2 regions of the Clostridium cellulovorans 743B genome follow, and region 2 is predicted to be linked to the other one. Evidence: riboswitches for the same ligand, from Rfam matches in the RefSeq annotation. Region 2 holds a riboswitch; the other holds the start of a gene.

Region 1 (4,615 bases), 560 kb from region 2:
GATATAATATCTTCACCAACTGTTCTTTATAATGGAATGATTGCGCCAGTCGTTCCATATGGGTTAAAAGGAGTACTTTGGTATCAAGGAGAAAGCAACTGGGGAGAAAGTACATATAATAAACTATTACCTACTCTTATTTCTGATTGGCGTAAAAACTTTGGTATAAAGGAACTTCCATTTATACTTGTTCAAATATCAGCTTATGGAACTCTTCAATCTGAAACGAATATAGTTCAGAATTGGAATGGTTTGGCGGAGATTCGTGAGGCTCAGCTAAAGACTATGTTAAGTGATAAAAATGTAGGTTTAGTTGTTACCACAGATGTTGGAGATCCGGCGAATATACATCCAACCAATAAGCAGGATGTTGGGTTGAGAGCTGCTTTAAGTGCTGAGAAAAAAGTGTACAACCAAAATATTATTTATTCTGGACCTATATATAAATCAATGGTGGTAGAAGGAAATTCTATAAAAATAAGTTTTGATTCAATAGGTAGTGGATTAATGGTGGGTTTAAAACAAGGCTTAACACCGGCTGTAGAAGTGAAGGATGGTAAATTAACAGGCTTTGCTATTGCAGGTTCTGATAATGTCTTTTATTTAGCGGATGCTGTAATCAGTGGAGACACTGTAGTGGTATCATCAAGTAAAGTAACTAACCCTACAGCAGTAAGATTTGGCTGGGCTGATTCACCAGTTACTAATCTTTATAATAAAGAAGGATTACCTGCTTCGACCTTTAGAACAGATACAACTTATATAAGAGTAGCAGAGGATATACCTACAGTTTTATATGGAGATATAAACAAAGATGGAAAAGTTAATGCTTTAGATTTTGCATTATTTAAAAAGTTCCTGCTAAGTTCATCAGGTACATATGATACAATTTTAGATCTTAATAAGGATAATTCCGTAAATGCCGTGGATTTTGCTATCTTGAAAAAGTATTTACTTGGAGGTATAAGTAGTTTACCATATGTGAAATAGTTACGGGTATTGAAAACTAAATCATTATATATATTTAAAGGACTTACTATCAAAAGTAAGTCCTTTATAATGCCACTAAGAGAAATGTAGCATAGGAATTATATTTCATTATTTCACTGAATTCTGAGAAGCAGTTTCTTCCATTTCAAGGTCTACATCTTCAAGCTTTATGACAGTTGTTTTATGTTTTAATTTATAGTACGACCACAAACCAATAAAGATAGGTAATCCTATATAAGAAGCGATTACACCACTCCAATCAATTGTATCTGCATCAAAGTAGCTAATCCCTTGACCAAAGATTACGATTATACAAAGTATTAATGCAATGATTGGCCCTAATGGGAAGAACTTTGCTTTATAAGTTAGTTTATTTATATCTCGACCTTGAGCAACAAAAGCTTTACGGAAACGATAGTGGCATAAAGCAATTCCAGCCCATGCAATAAAGCCAGCAAGACCTGAAGCAGCTACAAGCCACACATATACAGTGTTTTCAGCATAAAGTCCTGTTAGGAAACAAGCTGAAGCAATAACTGTAGTTAAAATTAATGCGTTGATTGGAACTCCTCTTGAGTTTAACTTTCCTAAGAAACTAGGAGCCCTTCCTTCTTTAGCCATTGCATAAAGCATTCTAGTAGAAGCATACATACCAGAGTTACCACAAGATAATACGGAAGTTAATATTACTGCATTCATTAAAGAAGCAGCGGCAGCAATTCCAGCTTTTTCGAAGACCATTGTAAATGGACTTACATCTACTCCAGCTTGTGTATAAGGTATAATTGCACCTACAACAAAAATTGTTCCTAGATAGAAAATTATAATTCTCCAAAAGATTGTATTAATTGCTTTTGGGATTGTTTTACCAGGGTTTTCACTTTCACCGGCAGCAATTCCAACTAATTCAGTACCTTGGAAGGAGAAGCCGGCAATTAAGAAGATTAAGAAAATCGATTTAGGCCCTCCAACAAATGGAGCTTCATCTATTGTAAAGTTACGAAGACCAATGGATTCTCCTCCTAAAATTCCAACAATAGTAGCAGTACCTATTACTAAGAATATAATTACTGTGATTACCTTTATTCCTGCAAACCAATATTCTGATTCACCATAGGCTTTTGCTGATAATAAGTTAAGAACTACAATTATTACTAAGAATAAAACACTCCAAATAATACTTGGTACGTCAGGAAACCAATATTTCATAAGTAAAGCTCCTGCGACCATTTCAGCAGCAACAGTGATTGCCCAGTTGTACCAAAAATTCCAACCTAATGCAAAACCAAGAGCTGGATCAATAAATTTAGAGGCATAGGTTTCAAAGGAGCCTGCAACAGGCATAAAAGTAGCCATTTCTCCTAAGCTCGTCATTAAAAAATAAACCATTATGCCAATACAAGTGTAAGCAACTAGAGCGCCACCAGGACCAGCTTGATGAATAGTATCCCCAAGTGCAAGGAAAATTCCTGTTCCAATGGCACCACCCATAGCAATCATGTTCAGATGTCTTGATTGCAGTGTTCTTTTTAATTCAGGTGAATCTGAATTTTTTTCATTTGTTATGTTCATGTTTATCCTCCTTATCGGTAGTTTTTCCGATAAGCGAATTACTGAAGATAGAATAAAAAAATACCCTGAGGCTACACTCAGGGTATTTAAGCATGTTTGCATACATAATATACAAACAAGTTTATCATACAAAGAATAATAGCTCTCCACAAATAAGTTTGTGACAGTCTTACATATATTCTATGTAAAACCAGTAGTACAACCTTAAAGCGATTAGTTGCATACTTCGGCGAAATTTCCTTTCAAACTGCATCATCGTGCTTAGCTCCACAGTTTTACTATTAAAGTTCGCGCCTCTATCTCAGATATTCACTTATAAATAAATACAGCATACACTATATTTCGATAAAGGTAAACTATCTTAAAATCAGTTGGATTATAGAATAATATTTTAAATTTTATAAAATGCATAAAAAAATAACTATTTTTTAAAAATATAAAGTTACTTATTATAAAATATCAAATTTACTGCATAAATTATACGATTTTATCAAAATGCATAAATAATCTTATAAACCCCAATATGCAAAGTTTTTATATAGACTCTTTTGTTTTCTCGCTTTGCAATTTTATAAGAGAAAAAACTAGTGCGCCTAATATTGCAGACAATATAGAAGCAATAATAATACTTATTTTAGCAGCGGACAACATGGCTTCATCTGAAAAGGATAAGGAAGCAACAAAGATAGACATAGTAAATCCAATACCTCCAAGTACGCTGGCACCATATAAATGACGTTTAGTTACTTCATGGGGAAGTTTTGCTATTTTAAGTTTAACCAAAATATATGAAACTCCAAAAATACCTATTTGTTTTCCAATAAATAGACCAAAGATAACGCCTAAGCTGACTGGTGTTAATATGATTGTCGAAAGAATATTAATATCAACAGTTATACCAGAGTTAGCTAATGCAAAGATCGGCATAATTACAAAGGAAGACCATGGCGTTAAAGTCTCTTCAAGTTTGTATAAAATTGAAGTTTCAAATTCAGCATCATTCTTACCAGAAGGCAACACCATCCCAAGCAGCACACCAGCAATGGTTGCGTGTATCCCTGATTTCAATAAGCAAATCCATAAAAGTATACCTCCGATAATATAAATAGGTACAAAATTAACATTAAGTTTATTAGCAAGTATAAGAGTCGCCAAAATAATTAGGGCAATAATAAAAGCAGTCCAGGAAATTTGGCTAGTGTAAAATATAGCAATTACAATAATAGCACCTAAATCATCAACTATAGCTAAAGCAGTAAGAAATACGACTATTCCTTTAGGAGCTTTTTTTCCTACTAAAGCAAGTATTCCTAAAGCAAAAGCAATATCTGTTGCCATTGGAATTCCCCATCCAGTTATAGTAGGTTCTTTATAATTAACCAACGCATAAATAATCGCTGGAACAATCATACCTCCTATTGCAGCGGAGATAGGGAGTATGGTCTTTTTAAAAGATTTAAGTTCTCCAAACAGTATTTCTCGTTTAATTTCCATACCAACTACTAAGAAAAATATGACCATTAATCCATCATTAATCCAGTGAAGCACTGACATAGATAAAGAAAATTTCTTGTAGCCGATAGTAAGATAAGTATGAAGAATATCATTATATTTTGTAGCAAAACTAGAATTTGCAATAATCATTGCTATTATTGCACAAAGTAGTAGAAGCAAGCCACTAGAAGCTTCATTCTTAAAAAACTTAGAAAATAGGTTTAATTTCTTATGATATTTTGTATTTTTCATATGTGTTTTCCTCCATATATTATATTTCCCTAAAACCTCAGTTAAAATAAAAGCGTTTAACTAAATATGATTCTTTATGAAACTTATATATTAAAAAAATGCAATAAAAAAGGTGGGAAAACTCAAAACGAGTTTCCCACCCCAGAAACTAAAATTGCTTGAAAGCAAATAACCAAATTTGCCCAACCGTACATAGTTATATTAACTTTTTAATGCTGTTTATATTATATTACATGATATTAGAGTAATCAACTTAAATTATTTTTTCTGGCAAAATAGATTAGAATAGTTAACAAAAATCATACTG
Region 2 (4,615 bases):
CTGTATAATTAGCATCTCCATTAGCAGTTAAGGTACAATTTGAAAATACGTAACCATACTTTTGCCCTTGAGGTGTGTTAGCAGCTGTATACATACCACCATCTCTTAACTGATTTAATGTGCAGTTTTCAAAGAAAGCAATAGCACCTCCCCAAATAAAATCAACACTTCCTTGTATAAAACAGTCCTTAAAATATACTCTAGATTTATCAACTCCATAGGTATATGCACATAAAGTATCTTGTCCACTATAAAAGTTGCAGTTATTAAAAGTTGCTCTATCTCCATAGGTGTATACACAAGATGCTTGAACATCATTTCCAGTATCCTTTAAATGACTATTTTCAAAGGATATATTTTGTGCAACAAAATCGTTTGTTGCAACTATTAAAGCTGCACAATCTGCTGAACCATATTTACCACCACTAGGTTTAGCATCTCCATTAGCAACATTATAGGTTAACTTTGTATTATTTTTATTCTCTCCTACTATACTTACATAAGCCTTAGAGATAGTAAGCTGTTCTTTATAAACACCAGGCTTCACATGGATAGTCTTTCTTTTATTGTCATTAATCTTTGCTAAATAGTTATACGCCTCTGTTATTGTTTTATAATTTCCACTTCCATCTTTGGCAACAGTAACATCATAAGAAGTTGCTGCCAAAGCAACTTGGTTTGACATAACCACTGCACCAACAATTGCAGAAGTTACTACAAAAACCAGTGCTTTTCTTAAAATATTTTTCTTCATAAATTCCCCCACTTTTCTCACTTTAATTTATTATTTTTATTTGAAATTTAGAAAAGTAGCTAATTTTTCTAAGCTTCATTTTAAATATAAGATATTTATGATAACTATCATTATCTAGATTACAGCGTTCATTCTAACTAATACAATTCTTTAGATTTTATATTATGTCTTGAATGGAAACGTTACCTTCAAAGGTAAAAAATCGCCAAACTAAATATCATGACAAATTATTTTATAAAAATATATTTGTTTTAACGAAGAACTTCATAATATTATATTGATTCTTCAATATATCAATATACTTTTGATGTAACTTCAATAACACAACTTGTATACAAATAAATTATATCAAATATATTAAAAATTCTCCTTAACTTTCCAGACATATAATAGCATTATTAGGACATTTACCCACCCTTGAAGTAATAAAACTAGCATATAAGTTCACTTTTGAACAAACATATAAACTTTTGATGCAATTTCAATAATTAAGCTTACATATTATTAACTTACGAAAACACAAAAAAGCTAGGATACAAAACTTTAAATTTTAGTTATTTATCCTAGCCCATAATTTCGTTGAAATGTTAGCTATACTTCTATAGAACTTATTTCCTATATAAATAAGCATTATTCCAACATTTACTTTTACATTTTAATACCATATTGCTCCATTGCTTGTTTCAACTTATTCTGATTACCTTCTTCCATCTTCGTTAAAGGTCTTCTAAGTTCACCTACCTGATATCCCATAAGGTTCAACGCTGTCTTTACAGGGATAGGATTTACCTCGCAGAACAATGCTTCTACCAGTGGAATTGCCTCTAATTGCATTTTAGTACTAGCTTTAACATCACCCTCTAGATATTTTGCAACAATATCATGAGTTTGCTTTGGTGCAACATTGGATAAAACAGAAATAACACCAACAGCTCCTAATGATAACAATGGAACTATCTGCTCGTCATTACCTGAATAAATATCAATTTCTCCATTGGCAAGATGAGCAAGCTTTGCTACTTGAGAAATATCACCGCTAGCTTCCTTTATACCTACGATATTTTTAACATTCTTCGCTAAATCCACTACAGTTTCAGGAAGTATATTGCAACCTGTTCTACCTGGTACGTTATAAAGAACAACTGGTATACTTACAGATTCTGCAATAGCTTTAAAATGCTCAAATAATCCTCTTTGTGTTGCTTTGTTATAATATGGTGTAACTAAAAGAAGCCCATCAACCCCCATCTTTTCAGCTTCTTGTGATAAATAGATTGCAGTGTCCGTAGAATTTGAACCTGTTCCAGCTATTACTGGAATTCTTCCATTTACCTTTTTCACAGTATACTGTATTGTCTCCAAATGTTCCTCATGAGTTAGTGTAGATGCTTCACCAGTAGTTCCACAAATGACAATACAATCAGTCTCATTTGCTATCTGATATTCAATTAGTTCACCAAGTTTATCAAAATTAACACGATTATCTTCAGTAAATGGTGTTACAATTGCAACAGCTGCTCCTTTGAAAATAGACATTATTTTGTCCCCCTTTTATTTTATTGTTCGAAACGCAAAAAGCCGCCCAAATAGGACGACCTAAATATACACCAAAAAATATTATGTACATGTAGCGCCCCATCAAATATATTGATGACAGTCATACGGCTCTTAACCGTATCCCCAAGAATCTTATAGTTAAGGATATAAAATTCTTTCGGCGTTATTCCCTTTCCACTATAGTCAGCTATCCTTACATATCCTATAGTCTACTCTTGAGTAACGCAACCTCTACGAAACTTTATGTGTATGGTATCATTATCGAGTTAATATGTCAATAAGTTTTTTCTGCATTGCTTATTATTAAAATTTTTGAGCAGAGTACATACCCCAAATAAGTACTGCTCTGCTCAAAAATACTATATCTTATTTATCTTCTTCAGTAATATCTATCTTTATATGAACATCTTCAAGTTGTTTTTGTTCAACTTCAGATGGTGCACCCATCATAACATCCATAGCATTTTTATTCATTGGGAATGGAATTATTTCTCTTATACTTTCTTCACCTGTGATTAACATAATCATACGATCAACACCTGGTGCTATTCCAGCATGTGGTGGTGCTCCATAGCAGAATGCATTGTACATAGCAGGGAATTTAGCTTTCACATCCTCTTCTCCTAACCCAACAAGTTCAAAGGCCTTAATCATAATTTCAGGGTCATGGTTTCTTACTGCACCTGAAGAAAGTTCAACACCATTACATACTAGGTCATATTGGTATGCTAAAATTTTCTCAGGATCTTCATTCATTAAAGCATCCATACCACCTTGTGGCATTGAGAAAGGATTGTGGCAAAACTCAAGTTTACCAGATTCTTCACCGATTTCATACATTGGGAAATCAACAATCCAACAGAATTCATAGCAATCTTGTTTCATATGAGTTTCAGAAGCATAACCTAATAACTTACGAAGAACTCCGGCAGTCTTCTGAGCTACAAGCTTCTTACCTGCTGTTAATCCAACGAAATCTCCTGGTTTTAGTCCAAGTGCTTCAATAACTTGTTCTTTTTTATCAACTAAGAATTTAGAAATACCGCCAACTAATTCATTATTCTCATCTAGCTTAAACCAGAAAGCTTTGTTTCCTGTTTGAACTTCTACATCAGCACAAATTTTATCTATAACTTTTCTTGTTGCATTAAATTTATCAACAACAATAGCCTTAACAACTTGATTTTCAAAAGGTCCGAATCCACAATCTGCCATCACTTCAGTTGCATCTTGAATTAATAAATCAATACGAAGGTCTGGTTTATCTGATCCATACACTTCCATTGCAGTTGTATACTGAATGTGCTTAAATGGTGCTTTTGACGCAGTCTTATAAACACCATACTTTTCAAACACTGGTGGTAATACTTCTTCAACGATACTGAATACATCTTCCTGTGATGCGAATGCCATTTCCATATCTAATTGATAGAATTCACCTGGTGAACGATCTGCTCTTGCATCTTCATCTCTGAAGCATGGTGCAATTTGGAAGTATCTATCAAATCCAGATGCCATTAATATTTGCTTAAATTGTTGTGGCGCCTGTGGTAATGCATAAAATTTACCTGGGAAGTTTCTAGAAGGAACTAAATAATCTCTTGCTCCTTCTGGAGATGAACATGTAAGAATAGGTGTATTGATTTCTAAAAAACCAAGTTCGTTCATTCTATTTCTAAGATCCGCAACTATTTTACTTCTTAAAATAATCTTTTCCTTAACATTAGGATTTCTTAAATCAAGGTATCGATATTTAAGTCTTGTATTTTCATCTGCTTCTTTAGATTGATTAATTTCAAAAGGTAAAGCATTATATTGGCATTTACCTAATATAGTTATCTTTTCTGGTACGATTTCTATATCACCAGTCGCTAATGTAGCATTTTTGCTTGTTCTTTCACGAACAACTCCTTCTATTGAAAGGGTAGACTCATTGTTAACACTATCAACAATATCCATCATTTCTTCAGTCTCAATAACCACTTGAGTTACACCATAGTAGTCCCTTAATTGAAGAAATCCTAGATTTTTACTTACTCTTCTTATGTTCTCATACCACCCGACAATTATAACGCACTCACCAACATTTGACATTTTAAGTTCGTTACACGTATGTGTCCTTGACTGAATCATATTTTCCATCTTCCTTTATATGTATTTTTATCATATTATGTTATGTCCTATTATGTTATATTATATCATATTAATCTTAAATAATTACTAAAATTTCGCTAAGTACTTATCTAATATCCCATATGGTATTATATCTAATATCCTATTGGTTTTCAACCCTAATATAGCTGT

The links. Region 2 has a riboswitch for lysine ahead of dapA (4-hydroxy-tetrahydrodipicolinate synthase). Riboswitches for the same ligand answer to the same signal wherever they lie in the genome.
Region 1: another riboswitch for lysine. It lies ahead of CLOCEL_RS18000 (amino acid permease); the one in region 2 lies ahead of dapA (4-hydroxy-tetrahydrodipicolinate synthase).

Annotation. Positions count from the first base shown of each region.
Region 1 is NC_014393.1:4,379,654-4,384,268, reverse strand. It holds gene CLOCEL_RS18005 (CBM35 domain-containing protein) at 1-990, shown strand, start outside; gene CLOCEL_RS18000 (amino acid permease) at 1,099-2,562, opposite strand; lysine riboswitch at 2,694-2,869, opposite strand; gene nhaA (Na+/H+ antiporter NhaA) at 3,097-4,308, opposite strand; sodium ion sensor (DUF1646 type) at 4,439-4,496, opposite strand; gene CLOCEL_RS17990 (TetR/AcrR family transcriptional regulator) at 4,567-4,615, opposite strand, start outside.
Region 2 is NC_014393.1:3,821,092-3,825,706, forward strand. It holds gene CLOCEL_RS15600 (pectinesterase family protein) at 1-754, opposite strand, end outside; gene dapA (4-hydroxy-tetrahydrodipicolinate synthase) at 1,403-2,290, opposite strand; lysine riboswitch at 2,375-2,553, opposite strand; gene aspS (aspartate--tRNA ligase) at 2,678-4,444, opposite strand.